2 regions of the Streptomyces sp. NPDC017225 genome follow, and region 2 is predicted to be linked to the other one. Evidence: riboswitches for the same ligand, from Rfam matches in the RefSeq annotation. Region 2 holds a riboswitch; the other holds the start of a gene.
The links. A riboswitch is a leader RNA that binds a small molecule or an ion and turns the genes downstream of it on or off. The one in region 2 is predicted to bind S-adenosylmethionine.

Region 1 (7,465 bases), on a different contig from region 2:
GCTGCTGCGGGTCTTCCTGGAGAGGCAGTACGCCGACCTGGACGAGGAACTGATCGGCCTGGTGGGCGAGAAGGGCAGCAGGCCCACCCAGATCATCCAGCAGCGCGAGATCCCGGTCGCCCTGCCCCTGCACAAGGACGCCGACGCCAGGCGCCGCATCTACGCCTCGTCCGACTCCACCGGCACCCTGCACCGGCCTGAGGGGGACATCCGCTGGGCCAAGGTCACCGTGGCCCGGTACGGCGGCGAACCGGCGGCCGCGTTCGTGGTCGCCTTCCACCCCGGGCGGGAACAGGCCCGCGCCAACGAGGTGTTCCGCGTCCTGCTCGCCATCTCCGGCGTCGCCCTGCTGATGACGACCGGCATCGCCTGGGTGGTCGCGGGCCGGATCCTCAAACCGGTCCGGCTGGTGCGGACCACCGCCGCGCAGCTCACCGAGCAGGACCTGACCCGGCGCATCCCGGTGCACGGACACGACGACGTGGCCGCGCTCGCCGAGACGTTCAACGCCATGCTCGACCGGCTGGAACGCGCCTTCGCCACCCAGCGCCGGTTCGTCGACGACGCGAGCCACGAACTGCGCACCCCGATCACCATCGTCCGCGGCCACCTGGAGCTGATGGGCGACGACCCGGCGGAACGCGAGGAGACCGTCCGCCTCGTCACCGACGAACTGGACCGGATGAGCCGCATCGTCGAGGACCTGCTGCTCCTCGCCAAGGCCGAGCGCCCCGACTTCGTCACCCCCGAGCCGGTCCAGCTCGCCGAACTCACCGCCGACGTCTACGTCAAGGCCCGCACCCTCGGCGAGCGGGACTGGGTGCTGGACGGGGTCGCCGACCGCGAGGCCCGGCTGGACCCCCAGCGGATCACGCAGGCCATGGTGCAGCTCGCGCAGAACGCCGTGCAGCACACCACCGCCGGCCAGACCATCCGCATCGGCTCCCGCTCCGACGGCACCCGTATCGAGCTGTACGTCGCCGACTCCGGGCCCGGGGTCCAGCCGCAGGACGCCGAGGTCGTCTTCGAGCGGTTCCGGCGCGGCACGGCCCGGCGCGGGGCGCGCGGCAGCGGTGCCGGGCTCGGGCTGTCGATCGTCAAGGCGATCGCGGAGGGCCACGGCGGGCGGGTCGCCCTGCGCACCACCGAGGGTGGCGGCGCCACCTTCGTACTGACACTGGACTGATTCCGGAAGAGGCACGCCCATGAACCGCATCCTCATCGTCGAGGACGAGGAGCGCATCGCCTCCTTCGTCGAGAAGGGCCTGCGCGCCAACGGCTTCACCACCACCGCCGTCGCCGACGGCGACGCCGCCTACGAGTACGCCCTCACCGGCGGCTTCGACCTGGTCGTCCTGGACATCGGACTCCCCGGCCGGGACGGCTTCACGGTCCTGCGCGAGCTGCGCGAGTCCCGGGTGACGACTCCGGTGATCGTGCTGACCGCGCGGGACTCCGTACGGGACACGGTGGCCGGCCTGGAGGGCGGCGCCGACGACTGGATGACCAAGCCGTTCCGCTTCGAGGAGCTGCTCGCCCGGGTACGGCTGCGGCTGCGTACGGCGGCCAGGGCGCCCGAGGTGACGGTGCTGAGGTCGGGCGACCTCTCCCTGGACCTGCGTACCCGCCGGGCCCGTGCCGCGGAGCGGACGGTGGACCTGACGGCCCGTGAGTTCGTGCTGCTCGAACTGTTCCTGCGGCATCCGGGGCAGGTCCTGTCCCGGGAGCAGATCCTGTCGCACGTGTGGGGCTACGACTTCGACCCCGGCTCCAACATCGTGGACGTGTACGTGCGGGCGCTGCGCAAGAAGCTGGGGGCGCAGCGGGTGCAGACGGTGCGGGGCATGGGGTACCGGCTGCCGGGCTGACGTATCGGCCCACCGGGCGGCATTTGGTGAAGTTTCCTTCATGTCGGACTCATTGAGGGCTCACCGCCCAGGAGAACCCTCAGTGATGTGACGTTGAATCTCCGCCTCGCGGCGGCCCTGTGCGTGGCGCTGTCCCTGTGCGCGCTGCTGGCGGTACCCGCCAACTTCCCCGCCCTCGGCGGCGACGCGCGCCTCACCCTCGCCGTCTTCGCGCTGGCCACCTGCGCGTGGATCGGTACGCCGATCGACGACACGTACATCGCGCTGGGCGCCGGACTCGCGCTGACCGCGACCGGCGTGATCAGCAGCGACACCCTCTTCGGCACCCTCGGCGACGACACGGTGTGGCTGCTGATCTGCGCCTTCGTACTCGCGGCGGCGGTGGCCCGGACCGGGCTCGCGGGGCGGGCGGCGGCGTTCCTGGTCGGCGGGGCGCGCAGCGTACGGCAGTTGGTGCACCTGACGACGGCCGCGCTGGTGGTGACGGCCTTCGCGGTGCCGGCCACGTCGGGCCGGGCGGCGCTCGCGCTGCCGGTGTTCCTCGCCCTCGCCAAGGCCCTCGCCGACCGGAAGCGACTGGTCGTGATGCTCGCGCTGCTGTTCCCGACCGTGATCCTCCTGTCGGCGGTGGCGACCCTGATCGGCGCGGGCGCCCACCTGATCACCGTGTCGGTGCTGTGGGAGTCGACCGGTGACCGGATCGGCTTCACCCAGTGGCTGCTGCTCGGCCTGCCGCTGGCGGTGACCTCCTCCCACCTGGCCGCCGAGACCGTCCTGCTGACGACCACCCGGCGGGCGGACCGCAAGGGCCCGGTGCACATCACCGCCGAGGAGATACAGCGGCACAGCGAGAGTCCGGTCACCGGCCCCTGGACGCAGGCGGAGAAACGCTGCGCCGCGCTGCTGGCCACGGTGGTGACCCTGTGGTGCAGTGAGCCGCTGCACCATGTCTCGCCGGCGGTGGTGGCGCTGATCGGCGCGGTCGTCGCCTCCTCCCCCGCGCTCGGCACCGTACGGCTCAAGGACGCGCTGAAGACCGTCCCCTGGTCGCTGCTGCTGTTCATGGCCGCGACCATGGCGATGGGCGTCGCGCTCGCCGACTCCGGCGCGGCGAAGTGGCTGGTGTCGGGACTGCCCGCGCGGGTCGCGCCGGCCGTCTTCCTCGGGATCGTGATCGCCGTCAGCACGGCGGCCCACCTGGTCCTCCAGTCCCGCTCGGCCCGCTCCTCGGTCCTGGTCCCGCTGGTCATCGCCGCGGCCCTGGGCGCCGGGGTCAACCCGGTCGCCGCCGCGCTCGCGTCCACCGCCGCCGCCGGCTTCTGCCACACCCTCCCGGCCTCCGCCAAGCCGGTCACGCTCTTCTCCGACATCCCCGGCACCCCCACCTACACCCCGCGCGACCTGCTGCGGCTGTCCGCCGTGCTGGCACCGCTGACCGCCGCGCTCGTGCTGTTCTTCGCCGCCGCCGTCTGGCCGCTGCTCGGCGTACCCGTGACCCGTTGAAGGAGTCCTCCATGTCCGCCATGCCCGCCGTATCCGCCGTATCCGCCGTCTCCGCCGTGCCGGTCGTGCCGGTCGTGCCCTCCCTGCTGGACCGCGTCGTCGTGGCCCCCAGCGGCTTCAAGGAGTCCCTGTCCGCCCAGGCCGCCGCCGACGCCATCGCGGCGGGCGTCCGCCGGGTCCTGCCGGACGCCGAGATCGACCTGATCCCGCTCGTCGACGGCGGCGAGGGCACGGCCGTCGCGCTGGCCGCCGCGACCGGCGGCCGGCTGGTCGCGCTGGCCGCCACCGGGCCGGTCGGTGAACCCGTCGGCACCCACTTCGCGCTGCTCGGCGCCCAGGACACGGCGGTGGTGGAGATGGCGGCCGTCGCGGGACTGTCCCTGGTCCCCCGCGCCCTGCGCGACCCGGGCGCCACCACGACGTACGGCGTCGGCGAGCTGATCCGCGCCGCGCTCGACACCGGCGTACGGCGGGTCCTGATCGGCTGCGGCGACTCGGGTACGTCGGACGGGGGCGCGGGCGCGCTCCAGGCGCTCGGGGCGCGGCTGCTGGACGCCGACGGCTTCGAACTCCCACCCGGCGGGCGGGAGCTGACCCGCCTCGCCCGCATCGACCCGTCGGGGCTGGACACCCGGCTCAAGGACACCGAACTGCTCGTCGCCTGCAACCCGTTCAACGTGCTGTGCGGAGAGCGCGGCGTGGCCCGGGTGTTCGGCCCGCAGAAGGGGGCGACGCCCGCGCAGGTCGAGGAGTTGTCGGCCGGGCTGGAGAACTGGGCGCGCGTCCTCACCCGCGACCTCGGTGTCACCGGCACCGACCTGCGCCACGGCCCCGGCACCGGCGCCTCCGGCGGGCTGGGCGCGGGGCTGGCCGCCGTCGGGGCCCGGCTGCTGCCCCGTTTCGACGTGCTGCTCGACCACCTCGACCTGGACGCCCGCCTGGCCCGCGCCGACCTGGTGCTCACCGCCGAGGGGGCGCTGGATCACCAGACGCCGCGCGGCAAGGTCCCGGCCGAGGTCGCCCGCCGCGCCAAGCTCTACGGCCGTCCCGTCCTCGCCCTGGCCGGCACGCTCGGCGAGGGCGCGCACGAGGTGCCGGGGGTGGACGCCTGCCACGGCATCATGCCGGCGCCGATGGCCCTGGCGGACGCGCTGCTGCGCGCCGCCGAGCTGCTCACGGACGCCACGGAGCGGGCGCTGCGGATGATCCTGCTGGGGTCGCGGCTGCCGGGCCGGGCCGCTCAGACGGCGGAAGCCGTCTCGGCGCCGGACGTGTCGGCGGAGGTGGTGTCGGGGACGCAGCGGCCGTCCTCGGTGCGGTAGTTCCACCGGGCGCCGTCGCTCACCAGCTCCCGCACGGCGTGCACGAACCGCTCGACGTGCTCGTCCGGGGTGCCCGCGCCGAAGCTCACGCGGATGGCGTTGAGGGACTTCTCGCCGGGCGCCGCCTCGGGGGCGCCGCACTCGCCCTGCGCCTGCGGGTCACCGCCGAGCAGGGTGCGCACCAGCGGGTGGGCGCAGAACAGACCGTCGCGCACGCCGATGCCGTACTCGGCGGAGAGCGCGGCGGCGAAGTGCGAGCTGTTCCAGCCCTCGACGACGAAGGAGAGCACGCCGACGCGGGGGGCGTCGTCACCGAAGAGGGAGAGGGTCCGCACCTCGGGCACCTCGGCGAGTCCCTCCCGTACCTTCCGGATCAGGTGCTCCTCGCGGGCGACCAGGCTGTCGAACCCGGCCTCGGTGAGCGCCTTGCAGGCGGAGGCGACGGCATAGGCGCCGATGACGTTGGGCGACCCGGCCTCGTGCCGGGCGGCGCTGTCGTGCCACTCCACGTCCACGCCCCCGTCGGCGCGCCGGGTGACGCTGCGGCTGGCGCCGCCCCCGGCGAGGTACGGCTCCGCCTCGCGCAGCCAGTCGGCGCGGCCGGCCAGCACCCCGGAGCCGAAGGGGGCGTAGAGCTTGTGTCCGGAGAAGGCGACCCAGTCCACGTCCAGGTCGGCCACGGAGACCGGGTGGTGCGGGGCGAGCTGGGCGGCGTCCAGGACGATCCGGGCGCCGTGCGCGTGCGCGGCGGCGGCCAGTTCACGCACCGGCCACAGCTCACCGGTGACGTTGGAGGCGCCGGTGACGCAGACCAGGGCGGGCCCGTACGGCTCACGGGCGGCGAGGGCGCGCTCCAGCGTCTCGACGGCCTGCGCGGGAGTGCGCGGGGCGTCCAGGCAGGTCACGTCGGCGCCCCGCCAGGGCAGCAGCGAGGCGTGGTGCTCGGTCTCGAAGACGAAGACCCGGCAGCCGTCGGGCAGCGCGCCCGCGAGCAGGTTGAGGGAGTCGGTGGTGGACCGGGTGAAGACGACCTGGTCGCCGTCCCGGCAGCCGAGGAACCCGGCGACGGTCCCGCGGGCGTTCTCGAACAGGTCGGTCGACAGCTGCGACAGGTACCCGGCGCCCCGGTGCACGCTGCCGTAGTACGGGGCGTAGGCCGCCACGTCGTCCCAGACCCGCTGGAGCGCGGGCGCGCTGGCGGCGTAGTCGAGAGCGGCGTAGGCGACCTCGCCGCCGGTGACGAGCGGGACGGTGACATCTCGCCCCAGAACCGGCAGAGGGGCACAAAGGGACTGGTCGACGGCAGCGGTGGAGACGGACATGGGTGTACTCCCGTGAAGGCAGGTGCCGTCACCACGCGAACCGCGGCGGCTCGAGCGTGGGGACGGAGAAGAAAGGGGGATGCGGAGGCGGGGCTCTGCGGCCCTATCGCATTCGCTGGTTCACGGGAGGCTCCCTCGAACGACCAGGACCCCTGGGCTGATCACTCGGAAGAGTGCGAGGGGTCCGCGCTTGCCGCAGACCTCGCTGCCTACGGCCTGGTCTTCACCCGGGGCACCCCGCCACGGACGGAGGGTTGCCGGACAGTCGGCCGGGGCCGAATGACTGTCGCTCATGACCTGCACAGGAACGTACGGGAAAAGATCGGCGCCCCGCAACCCGGGTCCGGATCGCGGGACGCACGTCACACGGGAGGGCGTTACGCGTTGCTCACGGCCACCCAGCGGTCCAGCACCCGTTTGGCGGCGCCCGAGTCGATCGCCTCGGCGGCCCGGTCCATGCCGGCCCGGAGCTGCTCGGTCAGCGGCGCCTCGCCGGGCGCCAGGGCCACCAGGGCCGCCGCCGAGTTCAGCAGCACCGCGTCCCGTACGGGGCCCACCTCGCCGGCCAGCAGGCGGCGGGCGACGTCGGCGTTGTAGGAGGCGTCGGCGCCGCGCAGCGCCTCGACCGGCACCAGTTCCAGGCCGACGTCCCGCGGGTCGAAGCTCTCCTCGGTCACCCGGCCGTCCCGCACCACCCAGACCCTGGAGGTGGAGGTCGTGGTCAGCTCGTCGAGGCCGTCGTCGCCGCGGAACACCAGGGACGAGTGGCCGCGCTCGGCGAAGACACCGGCGATGATCGGCGCCATCCGGGCGTGGGCGACCCCGATCGCCTGGGACTTCACCCTGGCCGGGTTGGTCAGCGGGCCCAGGAAGTTGAACACCGTGCGGATACCCAGCTGGCCGCGGGCCGCCGCCACGTGGCGCAGCGCCGGGTGGAACTTCACGGCGAAGCAGAAGGTGATGCCGGCCTCCTCGGCGACCTCCGCCACCCGTCTCGGCGTCAGCTCCAGATTGACCCCGAGCTTCTCCAGGACGTCGGAGGCCCCGGACGCCGAGGAGGCGGCCCGGTTGCCGTGCTTGACGACCTTCGCCCCCGTGCCGGCCACGACGATCGCCGACATGGTGGAGATGTTGACCGTCTTGGCGCCGTCGCCGCCGGTGCCGACGATATCGACCGTCTCCCCCGGCACCTCGATCACGTTGGCGTGCTCGTACATGGTGCGGACGAGACCGGAGATCTCCTCGACCGTCTCCCCCTTGAAGCGGAGGCCCACCGCGAGGCCGGCGATCTGCGCGTCGGTCGCCTCGCCGCGCATGATCACGTCCAGCGCCCACGCGGTGTCGTCCGCGGAGAGGTCGTGGCCGTCCAGCAGTTTGTTCAGCACGGCGGGCCAGGAGCGGCCCGCCGCGATGTCGCCTCCAGCGGGGGTCACAGCGCTCATGAGCCGCT
Region 2 (7,465 bases):
GGAGCGTCATGCCCCCAGACCCTACGCCGCGGTGCGCGCCGTGAGCGGGCCGGATCAGCTCAGGGTCCGCAGCGCCGCCGCGTCGAACGGCGCCAGCTCGTCGAAGCGGCCGGAGAGGACCTTCCGGGCCCAGTCCGGGTCCTGGAGCAGCGCGCGGCCGACGGCGACCATGTCGAACTCGTCGCGCTCCATCCGGTCCAGCAGGTTGTCGAGGCTGCCGAGCGCGGCGCCCTCGCCCAGGAAGGCCTTGCCGAACTCGCCCTCGAGGCCGACCGAGCCGACCGTGATCGTGGCCCTGCCGGTGAGCTTCCTGGTCCAGCCGGCGAGGTTGAGGTCGGAGTCGTCGAACTCGGGCAGCCAGTAGCGGCGGGTGGAGGCGTGGAAGGCGTCGACGCCGGCCGAGGCGAGCGGGGCGAGGATCGCCTCCAGCTCCTGGGGGGTCTCGGCGAGGCGGACGTCGTAGGCGTCCTGCTTCCACTGCGAGTACCGGAAGATCACCGGGAAGCCGGGCGAGACCTTCTCGCGCACGGCGGCCACGATCTCGGCGGCGAACCGGGTACGGGCCACCGGGTCGCCGCCGTAGGCGTCGGTACGGCGGTTGGTGCCCGCGTACAGGAACTGGTCGATGAGGTAGCCGTGGGCGCCGTGCAGCTCCACACCGTCGAAGCCGATGCGCTCCGCGGCCGCGGCGGCCTCGGCGAAGGCGCCGATGACGTCGTCCAGGTCGCGCCGGGTCATCGCCCTGCCGGTGACCTCGTCCTCGCCGATGCGCAGGCCGGAGGGGCCGACGGCGGGGGCGTCCGCGAACGGCGGCTCCCCGGCCTCGCGCACCATCCCGATGTGCCACAGCTGCGGCACGATCGTGCCGCCCGCCGCGTGCACCGCGTCGGCGACCTTCGCCCAGCCGGCCAGCTGCTCCTCGCCGTGGAAGCGCGGCACGCGGTCGCTCTGCCCGGCCGAGTCGTGGCCGACGTACGTGCCCTCGGTGACGATCAGGCCGACACCGGCGGCGGCGCGCCGGGCGTAGTACGAGACCACGTCCTCGCCGGGGATGCCGCCGGGCGAGAACATCCGGGTCATCGGGGCCATCGCGATACGGTTCGGCACGGTCAGGCCGTTGATGGTGGCCGGGCGGGCGAGGACCTGGGCGGCGCGCGAGGCGGCGTCGGAGGCGGTGACGGTCACGTGGGGGCTCCTCTGGAGGTACCGTTCGGTATGTGCGCATGCATTCAACGCACTCCGGCGACAACCGGCACGCCCCGCCGCGCCATTCCGTCCGTCCGTGCCGGCCCGCTGTGATCCGTGGCACACCGCCCGGCCGGCCCCGAAAACGCCCGAGGGCGGCACCCCCTGCCGGAACAGGGGGTGCCGCCCTCGGTACGTGAAGGACGGTTGATCGACCTGGGTCGATCAGAAGTCCATGTCACCGCCCGGCATGCCGCCCGGGGCGCCGCCCGCGGCGGCCTTCTCCGGCTTGTCGGCGATGACGGCCTCGGTGGTGAGGAACAGCGCGGCGATGGAGGCGGCGTTCTGCAGAGCAGAGCGGGTCACCTTCGCCGGGTCGATGATGCCCTCGGCGATCATGTCGACGTACTCACCGGTCGCGGCGTTCAGGCCGTGGCCGACGGTCAGGTTGCGGACCTTCTCCACGACGACGCCGCCCTCGAGACCACCGTTGACGGCGATCTGCTTCAGCGGGGCCTCCAGGGCGAGCTTCACGGCGTTGGCGCCGGTCGCCTCGTCACCCGACAGCTCCAGCTTCTCGAAGACCTGGGAGGCCTGGAGCAGGGCCACGCCACCACCGGCGACGATACCCTCCTCGACGGCCGCCTTCGCGTTGCGAACGGCGTCCTCGATGCGGTGCTTGCGCTCCTTGAGCTCGACCTCGGTGGCGGCACCGGCCTTGATGACGGCCACGCCGCCGGCCAGCTTCGCCAGGCGCTCCTGGAGCTTCTCGCGGTCGTAGTCCGAGTCGCTGTTCTCGATCTCGGCGCGGATCTGGTTGACCCGGCCCTGGACCTGGTCGGCGGAGCCGGCGCCGTCCACGATCGTGGTCTCGTCCTTGGTGATGACGACCTTGCGGGCGCTGCCCAGGAGGTCCAGGGAGGCGTTCTCCAGCTTGAGGCCGACCTCCTCGGAGATGACCTCGCCGCCCGTGAGGATGGCGATGTCGCCGAGCATGGCCTTGCGGCGGTCGCCGAAGCCCGGGGCCTTGACGGCGACGGACTTGAAGGTGCCGCGGATCTTGTTGACGACCAGGGTCGACAGGGCCTCGCCCTCGACGTCCTCGGCGATGATCAGCAGCGGCTTGCCCGACTGCATGACCTTCTCCAGGAGCGGCAGCAGGTCCTTGACGTTGCCGATCTTGGAGTTGGCGATCAGGATGTACGGGTCGTCGAGCGACGCCTCCATACGCTCCATGTCGGTGGCGAAGTACGCCGAGATGTAGCCCTTGTCGAAGCGCATACCCTCGGTGAGCTCCAGCTCCAGACCGAAGGTCTGGGACTCCTCGACGGTGATGACGCCTTCCTTGCCGACCTTGTCCATCGCCTCGGCGATGAGCTCGCCGATCTGGGTGTCGGCGGCGGAGATGGAGGCCGTGGAGGCGATCTGCTCCTTGGTCTCGACGTCCTTCGCCTGCTCGAGCAGGGCGGCGGAGACGGCCTCGACGGCCTTCTCGATGCCGCGCTTGAGGGCCATGGGGTTGGCGCCGGCCGCGACGTTGCGCAGGCCTTCCTTGACCAGGGCCTGAGCGAGAACGGTCGCGGTGGTCGTACCGTCACCGGCGACGTCGTCCGTCTTCTTGGCGACTTCCTTGACCAGCTCGGCGCCGATCTTCTCGTACGGGTCCTCGAGCTCGATCTCCTTGGCGATGGAGACACCATCGTTGGTGATCGTGGGGGCGCCCCACTTCTTCTCGAGGACGACGTTGCGGCCCTTGGGGCCGAGCGTCACCTTGACGGCGTCCGCGAGCTGGTTCATGCCGCGCTCGAGGCCGCGCCGTGCCTCCTCGTCGAACGCGATGATCTTGGCCATGTGAAGTGGTCCCTCCAGGACTGGGGGTGATTCCTTCGGACCGCGCCCGCGCCCGCGACGGACGGCTCGCCTGCCGTGTGGTTCCTTCCCCACCCGGCCTGCGGGCCTCACCGACCCGGTCCTTCGTTGTCACTCTCACCTTCAGAGTGCTAACGCAATGATTAGCACTCGCCCCTGCCGAGTGCAAGCGCCTCTCGGGGATCGACACCGGCGCTCAGCCACCCGCGAACACCGCCCGGGGGCGGTCCCGGCATGGTCCGGAGCGCGTCCCGGGCGCGTCCGGGCAGGCCGAAGGGCCCGTACCCCGGGAGGTACGGGCCCTTCGGCTGAAGACCGCGCTGCGGTGGCCGCGCGTCTCAGGCGCTGAGGCGAACCATGTCGGCCTGCGGGCCCTTCTGACCCTGCGAGATCTCGAACTCGACCCGCTGGCCTTCTTCGAGGGTGCGGTAGCCGTCCATCTGAATCGCGCTGTAGTGGACGAAAACATCCGCACCACCGTCGACCGCGATGAAGCCGTACCCCTTCTCCGCGTTGAACCACTTGACGGTGCCCTGAGCCATGCCTAACTCCCCTATTACTGGCCCTTGCACAGATCCGCACTTCGCGGACCCGGGTCAGACCTCGCCCCCCACGACTGGGGGCGTGCGCCGGAACGCGTCGACCGCGGCCGAATGTATCTGTCCAACTGCCCTCTGCAACAGGTCAGTCGGACGAGAAATCTGGACGCACCCGGTCCGGAATATGGCAAGAATTCGCCTGAATTCGGGTCAAGTCGGGGTCCACGAAGGGAACAAAAGCCGCGAAATACGCCCGCATTTTGGCTATTTCTTGTCGGGCCGGCGGCAGGGAGGCGGAGTTCCCGATCTCGCGATCGGGAGCGCGTTCCCCAACTCTACCGTGCTCAATCACATGGAATTGCCCCCTCCGTTTCTCTTACGGAGAGGGCAATTCGTACTACGACGTGTATCGACGCGTATCAGCCGCCGGCGACCGCGGGGATGATGGAGACGCCCGCGCCGTTGGGGGTCGCGGTCTGAAGGCCCTGCTCGAAGCGGACGTCGTCGTCGTTGACGTAGACGTTGACGAAGCGGCGGAGCTTGCCCTGGTCGTCCAGCACGCGGGCGGCGATGCCGGTGTGGTTCTTGTCCAGGTCGGCGATGACCTCACCGAGGTTCGCGCCGTCGGCGGCGACCTCGGCCTTGCCGCCGGTGTAGGTGCGCAGGATGGTCGGGATGCGAACGGTCACGCTCATGCGAGGCCAGCCTCTCGGAAGGAGTCCAGGTTCGGGCGGATGGTGGCGGTGAGGCCGGTACCGGCCACCGCGTCGAGGGTCTTCAGGCCGTCGCCGGTGTTGAGGACGACGGTGGTGAGGGACGGATCCAGGACGCCGTTCTCGATCAGCTTCCTCGTGACGCCGACCGTCACGCCGCCCGCGGTCTCCGCGAAGATCCCCTCGGTGCGCGCGAGCAGCTTGATCGCGTCGACGACCTGCTCGTCACTCACGTCCTCCACGGCGCCGCCGGTGCGGCGCGCGATGTCGAGGACGTACGGGCCGTCGGCCGGGTTGCCGATCGCCAGGGACTTGGCGATGGTGTCCGGCTTCTGCGGGCGTACGACGTCGTGGCCGGCCTTGTACGCGGTGGACACCGGCGAGCAGCCCTCGGCCTGGGCGCCGAAGATCTTGTACGGCCTGTCCTCGACCAGACCGAGCCTGATCAGCTCCTGCAGACCCTTGTCGATCTTCGTGAGCTGCGAGCCGGAGGCGATCGGGACGACGATCTGGTCGGGCAGCCGCCAGCCGAGCTGCTCGCAGATCTCGTACGCCAGGGTCTTGGAGCCCTCCGCGTAGTACGGTCGCAGGTTGACGTTGACGAAGCCCCAGCCCTCGCCGGCCGGGTCGCCGATCAGCTCGGAGCAGAAGCGGTTCACGTCGTCGTAGTTGCCCTGGATGCCGACGAGCTCACCGCCGTAGACGGCGGCCATGACGACCTTGCCCTGCTCCAGGTCGTGCGGGATGAACACGCAGGAGCGGAAGCCGGCGCGGGCGGCGGCGGCGCCGACGGCGCCCGCGAGGTTGCCGGTGGAGGAGCAGGACAGGGTGGTGAAGCCGAAGGCGCGGGCGGCCTCGATGGCCTGCGCGACGACGCGGTCCTTGAAGGAGTGCGTCGGGTTGCCGGAGTCGTCCTTGACGTACAGACCGCCGGTGACGCCGAGCTCGCGGGCCAGGTTGTCGGCCTTGACCAGCTTGGTCCAGCCGGGGTTGATGTTCGGCTTGTCGGCCACGTCGGCGGGGACGGGCAGCAGCGGGGCGTAGCGCCAGATGTTCGCGGGGCCCGCCTCGATACGCGCGCGGAGTTCCTCGGTGTCGTAGGCCGAGAAGTCGTAGGCGATCTCCAGCGGGCCGAAACACTCCTCGCAGGCGAAGACGGGGCCGAGCGGGACGCGGTGGCCGCATTCGCGGCAGGAGAGCGCTGCGGCGGGGCCCAGATCGACGGAGCCGGCGGGGGCGGGAGCGTCGGGGGTGGTGGTGCTTTCGACAGTCTGCACAGCCATGGAGGCGAGGCCCTTTCTCCTCATCTTCCTCACGACGCATCTCGCCGTGAGACGGATTTGGCACCTTCCCGAGCCGGGAGCCTCGCCACGTCCGCGTGACAGGAACCGACTGGAGGGTTGCCGGGGCTTCAACGGGCCGTATCCCTCTGCCCCTCTGGATGAGCGGTATTCGATTGTTGATCCCGCTCGGCCTGTCGCGCCTGGCGCGCTTGTCGAGCGTTGGTGCGTGCGGGACCCCCGGCATGCGGTGGGCCTCCGCGTTGTTCAAGACTGTAACCGAAGGCCAGGGCGGTTGAGACAGTCGTCCGCACCGCGAGATGGATCACACCGGACCACGAAGGAGCCACCGAACGTGCTGGAAGAAGTCGAGCGCTGGCTGAGCGCACGCTCCTGGTCCGTGTCGGACCGGCCGATCCAGCAGCTCCTGGCCGCCAAGCACACCACCGGGCAGTCGGTCAGCGTGGTGCTCCCCGCCCTCGACGAGGAGGCGACGGTCGGCGACATCGTCACGGTGATCCGCCGGGACCTGATGGGGCGCGTCCCGCTCGTCGACGAGATCGTGGTCGTGGACTCCGGATCGAGCGACCGCACGTCGGCGGTGGCCGCGGCGGCGGGCGCGCGCGTCGTGCACCGCGACGCGATCCTGCCCCGCATCCCGGCCGTGCCCGGCAAGGGCGAGGTGCTGTGGCGCTCGCTGCTGGTCACCGGCGGCGACATCGTCTGCTTCGTCGACGCGGACCTGCGCGAGTTCTCCGCCGACTTCGTCACCGGGATCGTGGGGCCGCTGCTCACCGACCCGGGCGTGCACCTCGTCAAGGCCATGTACGACCGCCCGCTCACCGTGTCCGACGGCGGCCGCGCCTCCGGCCTGCCCGCGGCCGGGCAGGGCGGCCGGGTCACGGAACTGATGGCCCGCCCGCTGCTCAACATGCACTGGCCGCGGCTGGCCGGTTTCGTCCAGCCGCTCGGCGGCGAGTACGCGGCCCGCCGCTCCCTCCTGGAGCGGCTCCCCTTCCCCGTCGGCTACGGGGTCGAGCTGGGCATGCTGGTCGACTCCCTGCACCTGGTGGGCCTGGACGCCCTCGCGCAGGTCGACGTCGGCGTGCGCAGGCACCGGCACCAGGACGGCCAGGCGCTGGGCCGCATGTCCGCCGCGATCTACCGCACCGCCCAGCTCCGGCTGGCCCGCGGCCACCTGGTACGGCCGTCCCTCATCCAGTTCGAACGGGGCGCCGACGGCTTCGAGCCGCGCACGTACTCGGTGGACACCGAGGAACGCCCCCCGATGACGGAGATCGCGGAGTACGCGGCCCGCAGGGTGGCCTGAGCGTCAGCCGGCGACGCCGTCCGACCAGCGCCACCTGCCGCCCGGGTCCTGCGCGCAGGTCAGGTACTCGCCACCGCGCCCGTGGGTGCTCAGGCCGCGGTGCTTCTTGGCGCAGAACTGGCCGTCGGCGTAGCAGTTGCCGGCGGGGCTGGTGAGTTCGCAGCCGCCGGTGCCGGTCCCGGAACCCGTGTCCGTACCCGTGCCGGAACCCGTGTCCGTGCCGGGATCCGGGGCGGGGGCCGTCGTACGGGCCGGTTCCGGGGTGTGCAGGAGGTCACCGGAGCAGTCACGGCCGTTGCGCGGGACGGTGAACGCCACGTCGTAGGAGCCGCCGGGATCGTCGGTCTGCTCGCAGACCTCCTCGCCCGCGGCCCAGGAGGAGGCCCGCTTCCCGCCCGTGCCCTGGAGCTGGACGGCGTAGGCGAGCCCGGCCTTCTTCGCCGCGCCGACCGCCTTTCCGACGGCGGAGCCGGTGTGGTCGTCCAGCGTGACGGCGGCGGGGGTGGGTGTGGGGGTCGGCGAGGGGGTCGAGGCCGGCGTGGCTGTGGG

Region 1: linked by a shared signal. The riboswitch ahead of ACH4NX_RS08375 (aminotransferase class V-fold PLP-dependent enzyme) and the one ahead of thrC (threonine synthase) in region 2 are both predicted to bind S-adenosylmethionine.

Annotation. Positions count from the first base shown of each region.
Region 1 covers NZ_JBIRNE010000003.1:247,848-255,312, forward strand. Annotated here, with positions in the region: gene ACH4NX_RS08355 (HAMP domain-containing sensor histidine kinase) at 1-1,186, shown strand, start outside; gene ACH4NX_RS08360 (response regulator transcription factor) at 1,206-1,868, shown strand; gene ACH4NX_RS08365 (SLC13 family permease) at 1,956-3,371, shown strand; gene ACH4NX_RS08370 (glycerate kinase) at 3,455-4,693, shown strand; gene ACH4NX_RS08375 (aminotransferase class V-fold PLP-dependent enzyme) at 4,612-6,015, opposite strand; SAM riboswitch class IV at 6,197-6,313, opposite strand; gene trpD (anthranilate phosphoribosyltransferase) at 6,393-7,457, opposite strand.
Region 2 covers NZ_JBIRNE010000006.1:34,388-41,852, reverse strand. Annotated here, with positions in the region: gene ACH4NX_RS15750 (carboxylesterase/lipase family protein) at 1-10, opposite strand, end outside; gene ACH4NX_RS15745 (NADH:flavin oxidoreductase) at 55-1,185, opposite strand; gene groL (chaperonin GroEL) at 1,411-3,036, opposite strand; gene ACH4NX_RS15735 (cold-shock protein) at 3,393-3,596, opposite strand; gene ACH4NX_RS15730 (MoaD/ThiS family protein) at 4,013-4,288, opposite strand; gene thrC (threonine synthase) at 4,285-5,589, opposite strand; SAM riboswitch class I at 5,607-5,754, opposite strand; gene ACH4NX_RS15720 (glucosyl-3-phosphoglycerate synthase) at 5,942-6,916, shown strand; gene ACH4NX_RS15715 (hypothetical protein) at 6,920-7,465, opposite strand, start outside.